Regions from separate parts of the Laceyella putida genome, predicted to be linked through region 1. Evidence: riboswitches for the same ligand, from Rfam matches in the RefSeq annotation. Region 1 holds a riboswitch; the other holds the start of a gene.
What was found. A riboswitch is a leader RNA that binds a small molecule or an ion and turns the genes downstream of it on or off. The one in region 1 is predicted to bind lysine.

Region 1 (8,025 bases):
CGCCGTTTCGCCGGAAAACCGAACGGGTTTTTTGGACTACCTGTATGCGGTTCAAATGATCTATGAGTGGGTGGAAGAAGTCCTGTTGGAACAACCAACCGCTTCTTGGACTGATCTGATCGGCTTGGAATCAGTGAAATCGACGCTAAAGATGAAGCTGTTGCAGCCGTTGGACACCTTTCATCGGCGTTTTTTCGATGATGCGCGCTTGCTTGCGATGATGAATCGTTACGCGACCTATGTCGGTTCTTCCCCATACAAGGCCCCGGCGGTGGTGGCGATGTTCGCTTACCTTGAATTGGTGCAGGGTGTTTCTTACGTCGAAGGCGGGAATGAGCGGATCATTGAGTCCTTGGTTCGATTGGCCCAATTGCTGGGAGTGGAGATGATCACGGGATGTGCCGTCGAGCAAATCCTGCTTTCTGAACGGCAAGTGACTGGGGTGGAGGCAGGCGGGCAAAAATGGGAGGCGGATATCGTGGTTTCCTGTATCGACCCGGCCCAAACGAAAGCCTCTTTATTGTCCGATGGCCGCCGCCAACCTGATTTGCGCAAACAAAGTTGTTCGCAAATCGTCGGATTCCTCGGTTGCAAAGAAACCTACCCCATTTTGCAATATCACAATTATTTTTATCCCCGGGAGATTGAGCGGCATTACATTGATTTGTTCGAGCAACGGACATGGCCGAATCAGCCTCTTATTTATGTGGGGTACTCAGGGTTGTATGAGCCGGAGCGTGCCGGTTCGGGCAGCAATTTGTGCGTTTCTGTCCAAGTTCCGGCCAATCGGGAGCTGAAACCGGGTCAGATCGATCAATATCGCGAGCAACTCTTGTATTTGTTGGAACGTGTCTGGGGCTTGCAGGGGTTGAGCGAACAGATTGAAGTGGAGAAATGGTTGGGGCCACTTGAGTTGCAGGAGATGACGGGTGCTTATGGCGGAGCGTTGAATGGCCGGGCTTTTCATGGGCTTCGAACCGCCGTGCGCCAACCGCTCAAAGATCGCAAGCGGCAAGGGTTATATTATGCGGGGGCGGGTACATATCCGGGGGGCGACCAAGCGATGGCGGCCATCAGCGGGCTGCATGTCGCCCATCTGATCAAGCGAGAGGAAGAGAAGAAAGAAAGAAAGCTCACTCCAAAGGGGTGAGCTTTCGCTTATTTATCTTCTTTTTTCTCTTTGTTTTCTTCTTTGCCGGATACCGCATCGCGAAACATTTTTAACGTTTGTCCGGTCGCGCGCCCCAATTCAGGCAGCTTTTTGGGTCCGAAAAGCAATAAAGCGACAACCAAAATGACGATGAGTCCTGGTAAACCGATGCCAGCCATAATTTCACGCTCCAACAGGCAGGTATTGCCTGAGATATTCTTTAGCCATTATATCTCTTCATGAGAAAGATGCCAAGTAAAGCTTTTTTTGCTTTATAATCAAGTTAGAATGAAGAAGAGGAGAGGAATGCTGTGGACTTAATTCACATGTTCGCTTCATTGGCTGAAAAAATCAACCAAGACCCTGCCGGGATTGCCCAATTGGATGATGTGTATCAATTGGAGCTGACCAGCGGGACTTACCAAGTGCGTTTAAGTGAAGGCAAAGCGGAGTGGACAGAGGAAAGCAAGTGGGAGCCCACTTGCACGCTGGTGATCAAAGATGAGGTCCTAGTGAAGCTCGTGACCGGGAAGTTGGGGGCAACGACCGCCCTGATGATGGGCAAATTGAAAGTGAAAGGCTCGGTTGAGGCCGCCCTTCGCTTGCAAAAAGTGTTAAAACATTACGCCGCTTAAATGAACAAGCCTGATACCTCGGGATGGAGGTCAGGCTTGTTTGGCTGTGATCCACTCCACATGATGCGCTTCCGTAAGTGTGGGCACTTCCAATTTCCGCACCAATTTCCGGATCACCGCCTCAGGCACCTCGTGTTTGCGCTTCCGGTTGCGGGAGAGCAAGAGATCGAGTGGCGCATCCATATACACGATCGTAATGCGCGCGCCATAGGCGGCGAACAGATCGATGAGCGGATCGCGCAAATGGCGGGTGAGATTGGTTGCGTTCCAGATGAATGATTGCCTTTGCCGCAACAGGACTTTGGCTTGCTCCTTGGCGATTTGGATCACCTCCCCTTGGTTGGCGGTGGGGGAAATGCCGTGTTCGCGCCGGATTTGGTCAAGGGAAATGACCGGGAGATCGGGATGGGTTTGGCTGATCCACGTATCTTTTCCCGCTCCGGGCAAACCGGACATCAGGATCACTTCACACCGGGTATCGTCATACAATACGTCAGTCGCTTGGAGATGGGCGTTCCGAAAATAACGGAAGCGTATGCGCATTGGCAAAGGGCAGGGGTTGGGTGTAGCATTTCAATTCGGTGGCATATTGGCGAAAGATTTCGATGCGTTCCAACAACTCCGGTTGATCTGGACAGATTCGTCCGCGCACATCCGCTTCCGCGAGCAAGGCGACCCAATCGAGGCGAATGTGCCAACTGGCGGTGATCACCGCTCTCTCGGGATCGGGTTTCTCAAAAAACCATAAAGGTAAGCCATGGTAACGGACAAGCTGCACCAGATTTTCCCTGGTATGGATTGGGAGGGAAAACATTTTCTCCCGTATCATCTGTGCGCCCACTTTGGCGTGGTGGGGAGCGTGAAAGCGGCCATCTTCGCCCATTTGTGTACAGGGTTCCTTGCCGATATCATGGAAGAGGGCGGCCATGAATAGCAGGGATTGCTCTTCATGAGGCAGAATTTGCCAAGCGGGAAGCTGACTGAGTTCATCCACCACCATCCAGGTGTGGGTGAGCACATCCCCTTCCCCATGATACTCCGGATCTTGCGGGACTTGGCTGAGAGCTTGCAACCAAGGGAATTCATGCAGAATGTGCCGGCGGTTGCCCGATGCGTTTCCATCAATCAAAATAAGCTCACCCCTTTCCGCAATTGATTGGGGATGAGGGGTCGGTTCATCCAGTGCGACTCGGAGTCGATGATCGTTTGCAAAAAACCGGAACGTACCCATTTGTAACGGTTTTTCACGCGGCCATGTTCTTCTACCTTAATATATAACCCTTCCATCAATCCGGAGTGATCGGTCTCCCTTATAGCCAGCTCAGGCTGAAGCTTGAGTTGGGTGGCCAGGTGTCTCAGTTTCTCCAAATGGTCGACCGCAATAAAGGGCGAGGAGCCAATCCAATCCGCCAGTGGTTTTTTTCGCGGGGCGATGCCTTCATACAGCACCCTTACCGAAACGACAAAGGGCGCTCGAGCCAGGAATTCACGCCGTCTGGCGGTGGATAGAAAAATGCCGGCTTGTTTGTCATAGATGTCGAATTCCAAAAAATAATGGGGCAAATCCGTATAAAAGACAGTGTGTTTGGCGTACATCCATTCACCGTACATGATGTAACGATCTTGCAACAAATCCCACAGTTCGTGGGCATAACGGTGGGCCCAGCTTTTGAGCAAGGCAAATTGCTGCTCCCGTGGGCCTCCCGTCAAGTAATGGCCACGGCTTTGCAGTAGCAAGGTGCCGTCCCGGCCGAAGCTGATGCCGGCATTGGCCCCGTCCATTTTCTCTTCGATGACAATCGGTTGTCCGATCAACTCTTGATAGGAGGCGACGGTTAAATCCTCATCGCCAGGCTGTAGCCCTGAGCCAGACAAATGTCGCGTGCGCGGGTACTTGATCATGGGTTCCATATAGGGTTCACCTTTTACTTTTTAATCATTTTTTATATTAATAATAAATAATATATCGTTAAAAGTCATGAAAAAAAGAGTGTTTTTTCACCTTGCCAATTTGGTTGTGCTATGTTAATATCAAAAAAATTAATACTATATCAGAATTCTCGCCACTCTTTGTGGAGTAGAGGTGCGGATTTCATGAGTACTTGTTTGGAGGACGGGCCGTTGAAGAACAAGGAAAGGGAAAGGCCGCCGAAGTTTGCTGGAAGACCCGACAGAAGGCAGGCTGGGACTGCGTCCGAACAGGAGCAGGACTGTCACAGAAGCGATTTTTTGCTTTTGTGAAGCGCTAATCCGCAGTAGATGAGCGAGCTGGAGCGTGACGACAAAGGCGACAGCGAGCGATTCTCTGCTGTGGTCTTTCTGTTTATTTACAGGCTTTTCTAGCTAGCCATGTAGAATTGAGAGGAGAGTAGCCATGAGCATCGTGGTGCAAAAGTTTGGTGGTACCTCGGTAGGGAGCATTGAGCGGATTCAGGCTGTAGCAGAGATCATAGCTCATACCTATGCCCAAGGAAAGCAATGTGTTGCTGTCGTGTCAGCGATGGGAAAGTCTACGGATCATTTGGTTGGGATGGCCAAAGAGATTTGTCCACACCCTTCTCCGCGTGAAATGGATATGCTGTTAACGACAGGAGAGCAGGTAAGTATCGCCTTGTTGTCCATGGCCTTGCATCAGAAAGGGCTGAAAGCGCGCTCGCTCACTGGTTGGCAAGCGGGAATTGAAACGAATCATGTCCATGGGCGGGCCATGGTCAATGACGTGAAAACGGAGACGATCATGAACGCGTTGGAGCAAGGGGAAGTCGTGGTTGTCGCCGGATTTCAAGGGATTTCACCAGATAAAGAGATTACGACGCTGGGGCGGGGCGGATCAGACACAACGGCGGTCGTGCTGGCTTCTGCCTTAAAAGCCGATTATTGCGAGATTTATACAGATGTGACGGGGGTTTATACCGCTGATCCACGTGTCATTCCTTTGGCGCAAAAGATGGACGAGATTTCATACGAAGAGATGTTGGAATTGGCTCATCTGGGAGCGGGTGTGCTCCATCCGCGCTCTGTGGAAGCCGCTTTGCAAAATAAGGTACAATTAATGGTGCGCTCTAGCTTTGTCGATGAGCCCGGCACCTGGGTTAAGGAGGAAAATGCGATGGAAACCTCACACAATGTCAGAGGGATTGCACATGACTTGCAGGTAGCGCGAATTAAGGTGTTGGGATTGCCAAATCATGAAAACACCCTAACCAAATTATTCGGATTATTGGCGGAGGCGCATATCAATGTGGATATCATCGTTCAGAGTGAACATGATCATGAGCGGGTCGATGTAGCCTTTAGCGTAAATGAAGAAGAAGGTCTTGAAGCGCGCCAAGTGCTGGAAGCGGCACAAGCGGAACTCGGCTTTGCCAAAATTTTATATGAAGCGGGCTTGGCCAAGGTGTCCGCAGTTGGGGTTGGCATGATGACACGCCCAGGTGTGGCCGCCAAGATGTTTGCCACCTTAAGTGAAGCGGGCATTCGGGTGAAAATGGTTTCCACCTCGGAGATTAAAATCTCCTGCGTGGTAGAGCGTGAACTGGCCCTGGAAGGGGCACGCCGGTTGCACACGGCTTTTGGTTTGGATCAAGTGGAAGTGAAAGTATAAATAAAGAAAAGGTGATCCCGTGTTATGCGGGGTCACCTTTTCTTTATTTTCAAGACAATAAACAGAGGGCAATAAAATTATTTGTTGACCGAAAATAATAATTTGAGTGATGATAAAATTAATTGAAAAATATGTTGCTTACAAGGATATATTTAGGAGGGGTTGCTATTTGGCCAGATATGTGATGACCCGTTTGATCCAGATGGTTCTCACCCTCTGGGTGATTGCGACGGTCACATTCATGATGATGAAAGCGATTCCGGGAGATCCGTTCAGCAATGAAAAGAAGCTTCCTGAAGAAGTGCTGAAAAATTTGTACGCTTACTATCAACTGGATGATCCGCTTCCCATTCAGTATATCAACTATATGAAAAACTTGGTGTTGTTTGATCTGGGGCCATCATTCAAATACGAATCCCGCACGATTAATGAGATTGTTTCCGAAGGGTTTCCGGTCTCCGCGCAGTTAGGGGCGCAAGCGTTGTTGCTGGCGGTCGCGGTCGGCTTAACCTTGGGCGTCATGGCGGCGCTCAGGAGAAACCAATGGCTTGATTATTTCTCGATGTTGATCGCGGTGTTGGGCATTTCCGTTCCCAGCTTCGTGTTGGCCCCTTTGCTGCAAAAGTATTTGGGAGTCGAGTGGGCGCTCTTGCCCGTGGCCACGTGGGAAGGGTTTGCTTCCACCGTGATGCCCACGATTGCGCTCGCTGCGTTTCCGCTGGCCAGTGTGACCCGGCTGATGAGGTCGGGCATGGTGGAAGTATTGACGCAAGACTATGTCCGCACGGCCAGAGCAAAGGGCCTGCCGCCTTCTTTGGTGATTGTGCGGCACACCGTCCGCAACGCGATTTTGCCTGTGGTTACGGTGTTGGGCCCGCTGACGGTCGGGGTGTTGACCGGCAGTTTCGTGATTGAGAGCATCTTCTCCATCCCGGGGATTGGCAAGTATTTTGTGGAGAGCATCTCCAATCGCGATTATCCCTTAATCATGGGAATCACGCTGTTTTATTCCTCCCTGTTGATTGCGGTCAATTTCTTGGTCGATTTGGCTTATGGTTGGATTGATCCCCGCATCCAGTTGATTAAAGGGGGCAAATGAGATGGAACCAGCGATGAATCCGCGTTTTCAACCCGTGGTGCGTTCGGAGAGGGCGATGGAGCAGATCCGGCGCCCCCATTTGTCGTATTGGCGGGACAGCTGGCGTCGGTTGAGGCAAAATGTCTTGGCGATGTTGGGTCTCATTTTTATTGTCATGATTGCCATACTCTCGATTTTTGGGCCCATGTTGTCCGAGTATGAATACAATGAACAAAATTTGCAAACGGGGCGCAATTTGGCACCGTCTGCCGAGCACTGGTTTGGCACGGATGATTTGGGCCGGGATGTGTTTGTGCGGGTCTGCGAAGGGGGGCGCATCTCGCTCACGATCGGTTTGGCGGCGGCCTTGATCGATCTGATCATCGGCGTGATTTATGGCGGCATCGCCGGATATCGCGGTGGACGCACAGGTGAAGTGATGATGCGGATTGTTGATGTGCTTTGGGGCCTCCCGTACCTCTTGACGGTCATCTTGTTGCTGGTGATTTTGCCGCCGGGCATGGGCACGATTATTATCGCGCTCACGGTGACGGGTTGGTTAAACATGGCACGGCTCGTGCGGGGACAGGTGCTTCAGCTGAAAGAACAGGAGTATGTGCTGGCAGCCCAAACGCTTGGTGCGACGACGGCCCGTTTGCTGTTCAAACATCTCATTCCCAATGCGATGGGCCCCATCATTATCATGTTAACGTTGACGGTGCCGAGCGCCATCTTTGCGGAATCGTTTTTAAGTTTCTTGGGGTTGGGTGTGCAAGCGCCTGTGGCGAGCTGGGGCACCATGATAAACGATTCGCTGGTGACGGTCTTGTCCGGAGAGTGGTGGCGCCTCTTTTTCCCTGCGTTGTTCTTGTGTTTAACCATGTTAGCCTTTAACGCGTTTGGTGACGGTTTGCGCGACGCGCTTGATCCAAAGCTACGGAAATAGGGAGGAGTGGGAAAAAGATGGAGAAGTTACTCGATGTGAAAGCGTTGCATGTCTCGTTTCAGGTGGGCAAAGGTGAGGTGAAAGCGGTGCGGGGCGTCACCTTTTCGCTGGAACGGGGAGAAACCTTGGCGATTGTGGGGGAGTCAGGTAGCGGAAAGAGTGTGACCGCCTTGGCATTGATGCGGCTCCTTCCATTTCCCGGAAAGATTAAAAGCGGGGAGATTCGCTATAACGGGAAAGATTTGACGCCAGTTAGTGAGAAAGAGATGTTTCACATTCGTGGGTCGGAAATTGGCATGATCTTTCAGGATCCCATGACTTCACTCAATCCGACGATGGCGATCGGGAAGCAAATCACGGAAGGCCTTCGCTGGCATCAGAAGATCGGGGAAACGGAAGCGAAAGCGCGCGCCATCGAGATGCTCAATCGGGTCGGCATTCCGCATCCCGAGAAGCGGTTGGATCAATATCCGCATGAGTTTAGCGGGGGGATGAGACAACGGGTGATGATCGCGATGGCCCTGGCGATGAGTCCAAAGGTTCTGATTGCGGATGAGCCCACGACGGCGTTGGATGTCACCATCCAAGCGCAGATTCTTGAGTTGATGAAAG
Region 2 (8,025 bases), on a different contig from region 1:
GCATTACTTGGTGAACAAGCAATGCCTTGTCTTCTTTCAATTCTTTCTCTAATTCTATCTCCCGTTTAGATGGATTTGTTGCCAGGGCTGAAAGCCCTCGCTCCTCATGGCTTCTTTCCAATCCATTTTGCCCTCCCCTTTCCTTGATTAAAAAAGACGTTTGACATGCGATGCAATCAAGTCACTCAACGTCTTGGTTTCCCGACGCACTTTATCCCTCAACCGTTTGCGGAGTTTTTTCTTCGCATCCGTCGCATGGAGGACGACGTCATCCCCCTTTTTGAGGACGTGGGAACTATACTTTGAGAAACGTCTTGGCATTAAGATGGTGGACAACCTCAAAGGAAAACGCCAGCTTCTGCAACTTTGGAAAGAACAACAGGGCATTTGCCCTGTCTGTAAAGAAAAGATCACCAAACTTACAGGATGGCACAGCCACCATATTGTCTGGCGATCTCTAGGTGGTTCCGATTTGCAAGAGAACCGCGTTCTCTTACATCCAAATTGTCACGCCCAAGTCCACAGCTTAGGGATAACCGTTGAGAAACCGCGTCCCTAACGGGGCGTTTGAAGAGGCTTGAGCCGTGTACGGGGAAACTCGTATGTACGGTTCTTAGGGGGGGAACGGCTCCGAAAGGAGCCTGCCCTACCCGACACCCCCTTTACAAGTGGTTAATTAATGCCGCATGGGTGCCGTAATAAGCCGTTCCTCTTACATTATAACCACGACCATCATAATAGTTTGTAATCATAGCAGCAGTAGTAGGCCCACATGATGAATAAATAAGCGAGCCCCAATGAGGCTCGCTTATTTATTGACATAACGTTCGCGATATTCATCTTCAAGCATGCTCATGATGATAGAATCGTGGTACTGGTGATTGTAGAATAACGCATCACGCTGAACGCCTTCTTTTTTGAAGCCCAGCCGTTCATACACATGAATCGCACGTTCATTGTATGAATAAACATTCAGTTCAATCCGATGTAAGTTTAAATCACCGAACGCATAGTCCAGCATCAGCTTCATCGCTTCGGTGCCATAGCCTTTGCCTTGATGGATTTGATTGTCAATCGCAATGCGGATATAGCAACTGCGGTTGAACGGATGGATCTCAAGCAGTTGAATGTCACCTATGACGGTGTCGTTTTCCGTTAAAGCGATGAGCATGAGCACACCGGACGAATCTTGGGCCTTTCCTTCAATATACTGCCTCACTTGTTCTCTGGTGAAGCATTTTTGCGTCCCGGTGAGGCGTCTTGTTTCTTTATTGAACAACATGCGGAAATACAATTCCGTGTCTTCGACGCTAATCGGCCGCAAATATACCTGATCTCCTTGTAAAAAGCGAACGGGTGTATACATGAACGTTCCCTCCTGTATCCATATTAACTATAGCCAATTCTCCCTAATTTGAAAATGTTTTTACTAAAAAACAAAAAAGAACCTGACCAAGTGACAGGCTCTTCTCTCATTTATAAAACTAAATTTGTGATAATACAGCTCTTTTACGGTCTTTGCGGATCAGGTCTTCATAGGTTTCCCGCTCCACAACCAATTCCGCTTCGCCATCTTGGACGAAGACGACGGCAGGACGGCGCAGGCGGTTATAATTGCTCGCCATGGAATAACCATAGGCCCCAGTCGACAAAACAGCAAGAATATCCCCGCTATTCACTTTGGGCAGGGCGATGTCCCAGATGAGCATGTCTCCGCTCTCGCAACACTTCCCCGCGATGGATACCGTTTCCGCCGGCGGCAACGACGCTTTGTTGGCAAGCAGCGCGTCATATTTCGCTTGATAAAGCGCGGGACGGATATTGTCTGTCATGCCACCATCCACAGCGACATAGGTGCGAATGCCCGGAATTTCTTTGATCGAACCGATCGTATAAAGCGTGGTACCCGCATTTCCCACGATGCTGCGACCCGGTTCAATCCAGATCTCCGGTCTCGGCAAGTCGCGTTCATCCCATGTGGCCGCCACTTCACGGGTAATAGTCTCCACAAAGGCCTCGATCGCCACCGGATCATCTTCGCTTGTATAGGAGATGCCAAAACCACCGCCCAAGTTAAGCACTTGTACTTCATACCCCATCTCTTCATGCACCCGATCCAAAAACGCCCTGACGATCCGAACCGCCTGCACAAATCCGGTCGTATCAAAAATTTGCGATCCGATATGCACATGAATGCCCAGGAGGTTAAACTGTTTTTTTGCCAGCGCGTGTTGGATCGCCTGCATGGCTTGCCCATCGGAGACACCGAAGCCGAATTTCGAATCTTCTTGGCCAGTGGAAATGTATTCATGGGTGTGCACTTCGATACCGGGTGTAAGACGGAGCATCACATTGACGCGTTTGTTGGCAGTGCTCGCCAGATCATGGAGCAACTCCATTTCATAGAAGTTATCCACGACATAACACCCGACATTCGCTTCGAGGGCCATCCGCAATTCTTCTTCCGTTTTATTGTTGCCGTGAAAGTGAATGCGTTCAACAGGGAACCCGGCTTGGAGAGCGGTATACAACTCACCGCTGGACACGACATCCAGAGAGAGGTTTTCTTCGGCGGCCAGCTGTGCCATGGCGATACAGCTAAAGGCTTTGCTGGCGTAAGCGACTTGAAAAGCAAAACCGCTTTGTTTGAATGATTCGACAAAACGGCGGCTATTTTGCCTGATCAACGCCTCATCATATACATAAAGGGGTGTTCCAAACTCTTTGGCCAATTCCATCGCATCGCACCCACCAATGGTGAGATGGCCTCGCCCGTCAATGCGGCTCGTACCAGATAAAGGCATAAAAAAACCTCCCAATCACGAATGAAATTAGGAGAATACAGTCGGGCCAAAATAAAAAACACCATCTGACTATAGACGGCATCCCTCATTAAAACCGCACCATAACCATATCTCCTGAAGATAGCGCACCACGCATATGCGGATCGATATACGTGACAGTTCTGCCCCTGTTCGGGTACAGACCCAGCCCCCCTGCCCAGAGAAAGCAAGAGAACTTCGGCGACTTTTCCTTTCCATCGCTGTCATGGATCTTCTCTGGATCTCAAGCCATGTACTATTAAAAGTCGCAACCTCTACCTCATCAAGTTATGATGAGGTTTTGCTTATGCAGTTGGTTTATTAATGTGTTTTAGTATAGCACGCAATAGGTTCGATGTGAAGAGGTTAAACACATTCTTTACAATGTATTGCGAACATAAGTTCGGTATGTGATGATAGAGAAGTGAGCGCAACAGATACATACAACAGAGAGGGGACCGTCTTATGGCCGTTCGTTACCCTGCAGAAATTCGCTGTCAAAAAGAATTGGAAGCTTTGCAATTGGCAGATACATATCCCAAACCGCAAGGATGGCTGCTGTCACCACGGATGGTGGAACGTTTCATTTTAGGTTCCGAAGAAGAATGGGTTACCAAAGACGGAGAGAAAATCCGCATTCGGCCCAAATACTGGGGAGATCGATCCTTGATACAAGTAGCAATTGCCACCTTGGCATCGGATCGCGGGCTTATGTTGGCGGGTGAACCAGGAACCGCCAAAAGTTGGTTATCCGAACACCTATCCGCTGCGATTTCGGGAACCTCTCAATTAATTGTCCAAGGGACATCCGGCACCAATGAAGATCAGATCAAATACACATGGAATTATGCGATGTTGATCGCGCAAGGCCCGTCAACGGAGGCGTTGGTGGAAAGCCCGATGATGGATGGCATGAAACAAGGAAAGCTTGTTCGATTTGAAGAGTTAACCCGTTGTCATTCGCAAATACAAGATGTGATGATCTCCATCTTGTCTGAGAAGCAAATCGCAATTCCCGAATTGAACACTGTAGTCAATGCGGAAAAAGGCTTTAATGTCATCGCGACGGCAAACACGGCGGATAAAGGGGTCAACGACATGAGCGCCGCATTAAAACGCCGGTTTAACTTCGTGGTGATTCCTGTGCTCACTGACTTGGAACAAGAGATGAAGTTGGTGGAAGAAAGAGCCAAGGAGCAGATGCTCAGCTTGGGGTTGGAAGCGCAAATCCCACCTGACCTCGTGCGCCTGATGACTACCGTATTCCAAGAATTACGACGCGGGAAAACCATCGACCGCCAAATGCAAATCAAAAAACCTTCCACCGTGTTAAGCACAGCCGAATTGATTTCGGTGATGTCCAACAGCGCGATTCTTTCTACTTACTTCGGAGACGGCTCCATCCAAATGAAAGAAGTGGTGCGCAGCATGTTTGGTGCGGTATCCAAAGAGGATGACACGGACTTGGATGTGGTCAAGGAATATGTGGAAACCGTCGTTCGCGACCGCGAAGGCCAGGTGTGGGCCGATTTTTATCAAACATGTAAGGAGCAATTATGAGTCACATTCATTTCTTACCGATCCGCCACCATTCTCCGTCATGCGCTTATCACGTTCAGCGGGCGATTAACCAAATTCGCCCCAGCCATATCTTGATCGAGGGGCCCAGCGATGCCAATCCGTTGATTCCGCATTTGCTGGAAGAGGATCTGCAACTTCCCGTTGCGATTTATTCATATAAAACCTCACCGCAACCAGAACGGTTGTATTACCCTATATGCGATTATTCACCTGAGTTTGTGGCGATTTTCACGGGATCCTTGTTGGGTGCCCATTGTTCTTTCATCGATATTCCTTCCGCATGGATGATGGAGACACGGAAACTTGGAGAACGTGTTGAAACAGGAGAATGGTGGGCTCGGGGAACCACACTGTATATGGAACGACTGGCCCAAACGGATCAAAAAGACGAAGGCGGAAAAAGAGGCATTGCTTTCGTCGGGGCTCCACTTGGTGGAAAAGGGGGTAGCGGAGTTGGTCCAGCAAGGATACAGTATGGTCAGCGAACAAAGTATCGCTACTTTCGCTGAATTGTCTGAGTTTGTGAAGTCGTATAAACTCCGGCGTCTGGGTAATATTCTTACCTCGTTAAAAGAAGAGTTGCATTTTCACCCGACGAACCAAATCGAAATCGCCCGTTTGTTAAGCGACGCTTGGTTTACCGTAGCGGCGATCCGCAAACATCTGCAAGACGGTTTAAAGAACCCTGTTTTGCTAGATGAGCTCGTCGGAAAAACTTGGCGCAAAACAGAGCTGGAGCGAGTATCCGGGTTGAACTTGGTAGAGTTGGGGTATGAACGCCAACTCCTGACTTCCGGCTTCATCGTGGAGACGAGTATGTTAATCGATTTGAATCAAGGAACGTTATTTGCGGAGAAGCAGATTACCCCGCAAAAAATGAACATATCTTCCAAGGCATCTTACTTTCAAGTGCTTGAAGCGGATTCAGCTTATCTCTATCCAGGTCAGGAACCACGCCGAATCAAGCTGGAATCCTTCCGGCAGCGCACACTGACGCACACCGATTTAGATCGGTTGGTGCCCTATGCGGTTTCTTCTTTTCAACCTCTGCTAACTCAGTTGCAAGAGCAAGCTTCCTCTTTATTCCCGCAAGAAGAGATTTGTGCCCTGATTCATCCGAAGCTGTTGGTGCAAGCGGGAAACGTTGTATATGCGATTGATCAACAGCATCGCATGTTGCGTGTTGCCGAAAAAAGTAGAGGTGGCTTGAAACGTCTGGTCAAAGAGTTTGCTGATGGGTTGCTATTTGGCAAACTCCTGTTAACCGATCAGCCGGTTTTGTCTGTTCTCTCCTTTATTCCGTTGGATTCTCCTACGCATGCACGGTATCTCTACACTTGGCCCATGATGAAATGGTGAGGAGGGAATCGATGACACAGATGGTTAGGCTAATCGAACAGTTAGAAGAGCAACTCCTGTTTCTGTTGGCCTCCGGTTTACAGCACGCCCGTTTGGAAATGCAGGAGATCGCCGAGCAGGCGACTCTTTGGCAAGAATGGGGGTTTCCCGAGCTGTCCCATCATTTAACACAGCTAGCAGACAAGCAAGGGCCAGAACAAATCACGCAACTATTCTTGTTGCTGCGGCAATGCGATTGGCTTAAACGGCAATTTATCCAACTTGATTCTTATGATCCACCGAAGAAGCGACAATGCAAAAAGAATAGCAAATGGTCTTTATATCCCCTCTCTCTGATGACAATGAATGAAACCAGCTATATCATCGTCCATCTATGGGAGCAACAAAAAAAGAAAGAAGAGGGGGTCCTGATCTGGATCCCAGAATCCTGTTTTCCCACCCCCATCCGGCCCCGGTTGCTTAGAAGTGTGTTTGAGGTGGAAGATTGCCAATTCGACCACTACTTTGCCCTTGATAAATCGACCCATCTTCCCGTGTTCCGAGTGAAGGTAACAAACGAGCTCGATGTCGAAGCAGATGAATTAGTCCGTTCCCTTTCGGGGCGGATGTGCTTGAAATTGGCTCGGGGCGCGGTTTATCTTGACCGACTCAAGGAATCCGACAAGACGAGACGGTGGACCTTGTTCAATAACACAAGCCGGATGAACATGAAGCAATTAGAGCAAATCTGGCCGGCCTATTGCTTTTATTACAAAACGGAGCAATTTTTCATTCCGCTGATCTTCGCGAATCAATTGGATTTAAAACAGGCCGTGATCCTGCATGTGTATGAATCAGCTTGGACGGACGAACAATTAAGTGTGTTTAAACAAGAGAGATAGAGTGTGCAAAGAGTGGCACATACGTTTGAGTGCCTCTCTTTGCAAAGCCTGACCGCGACGGCTTTGTTACAATATAATTAGTTTTGCGAAAAGAAGGGGGTAGCAAGATGTTTCAGCAAACAACATTTGCTTCGCTATGTTCCGTTCAACACCCGATTGTTCTGGCCCCGATGGCGGGAGGGGTCACAACACCCGAATTAGTCGCGGCTGTATCCAATGCGGGTGGATTGGGTTCATTGGGTGCCGGATATTTGTCTCCAGCCAAATTGCGCGAAGAGATTAAGGAGATACGCATGCGCACTTCGCGTCCATTTGCTGTCAATTTATTTGTTCCCGGAAATGATAACAGCCCGGATAACAACGTATGCACTGAACTAAAAACCGGCCTCAAACCCATTTGTGACGAGTTGGGCATAGAGCCGGAAGAGTTGACTTGCGCTTATGAGGATCAGTTTGAGGAGCAATTTGCCGTTATTATAGAAGAGCGTGTTCCCGTCTTCAGCTTTACGTTTGGGATGTTGGCGAAAGAGAAGATTCAGAAATGCAAACAGGCAGGGATTCTTACCATCGGCACGGCTACAACGGTCCTTGAAGCAATCCGGTTGGAAGGGAGCGGAGTGGATGCGATTGTCACGCAAGGAAGTGAAGCCGGAGGGCATCGCGGAACCTTTGCGCATCCATACCATGAAGCGTTGATCGGAACCATGGCATTAGTGCCGCAAGTGGCGGATCACGTCAGTATTCCCATCATCGCGGCTGGTGGCATCATGGATGCAAGGGGAATCGTAGCCAGCTTCGCCTTGGGAGCCTCTGCCGCTCAGATGGGAACAGCCTTTATCCCATGCAAAGAAAGTGGCGCCCACCCTTTATATAAAGACGCGTTGCTCCGAGCTTCAGAAGATCGGACCGCCGTTTCGCAAGCGATTAAGGGTAAAGCCGTCCGCGGATTGCATAACCGTCTGATGGACTTGGTTGAACAGATGCCGACAACCTTGCCTTACCCGTATCAACATGCCCTGACACAAAAAATCCGCCAAGCCGCAGCCCAACAACAACGCCCTGAATGGATGTCCATGTGGGCGGGCCAAGGAATACGCCTGGCTAAAGAGACAACTGTTCAAGACTTCATGACAGAAATAACAGAAGGGATTGGCAAACTATTGGGAAGATTGAATGAAATAGATAATAGGCAATAGTGATTCAATATAGATAAACCGAATTGTAGTATAGATTGGTTTGCGATATAAACAAAAAATGCATTGTCTGATCGAATCGCGTTTTTCCGGTTAATTACATTAAGAAAGATAGATTGGGTAATAACAAAATCCAAATGAATGTGATAAAGGCCCCAATGATCATGGCCAAACTGGAAAAGGTACCTT

Region 2: another riboswitch for lysine. It lies ahead of lysA (diaminopimelate decarboxylase); the one in region 1 lies ahead of ACFQNG_RS10005 (aspartate kinase).

Annotation. Positions count from the first base shown of each region.
Region 1 is NZ_JBHTBW010000024.1:13,712-21,736, reverse strand. It holds gene ACFQNG_RS10035 (phytoene desaturase family protein) at 1-1,150, shown strand, start outside; gene tatA (twin-arginine translocase TatA/TatE family subunit) at 1,159-1,329, opposite strand; gene ACFQNG_RS10025 (SCP2 sterol-binding domain-containing protein) at 1,462-1,785, shown strand; gene ACFQNG_RS10020 (AAA family ATPase) at 1,816-2,274, opposite strand; gene ACFQNG_RS10015 (HD domain-containing protein) at 2,279-2,914, opposite strand; gene ACFQNG_RS10010 (RNA ligase family protein) at 2,911-3,696, opposite strand; lysine riboswitch at 3,856-4,041, shown strand; gene ACFQNG_RS10005 (aspartate kinase) at 4,160-5,389, shown strand; gene ACFQNG_RS10000 (ABC transporter permease) at 5,559-6,488, shown strand; gene ACFQNG_RS09995 (ABC transporter permease) at 6,490-7,413, shown strand; gene ACFQNG_RS09990 (ABC transporter ATP-binding protein) at 7,431-8,025, shown strand, end outside.
Region 2 is NZ_JBHTBW010000052.1:48,340-56,364, reverse strand. It holds gene ACFQNG_RS15775 (hypothetical protein) at 1-121, opposite strand, end outside; gene ACFQNG_RS15770 (HNH endonuclease) at 326-559, shown strand; gene ACFQNG_RS15765 (GNAT family N-acetyltransferase) at 809-1,366, opposite strand; gene lysA (diaminopimelate decarboxylase) at 1,485-2,804, opposite strand; lysine riboswitch at 2,918-3,108, opposite strand; gene ACFQNG_RS15755 (ATP-binding protein) at 3,288-4,382, shown strand; gene ACFQNG_RS15750 (DUF5682 family protein) at 4,379-4,912, shown strand; gene ACFQNG_RS15745 (hypothetical protein) at 4,857-5,762, shown strand; gene ACFQNG_RS15740 (hypothetical protein) at 5,774-6,643, shown strand; gene ACFQNG_RS15735 (NAD(P)H-dependent flavin oxidoreductase) at 6,751-7,839, shown strand; gene ACFQNG_RS15730 (LrgB family protein) at 7,934-8,025, opposite strand, start outside.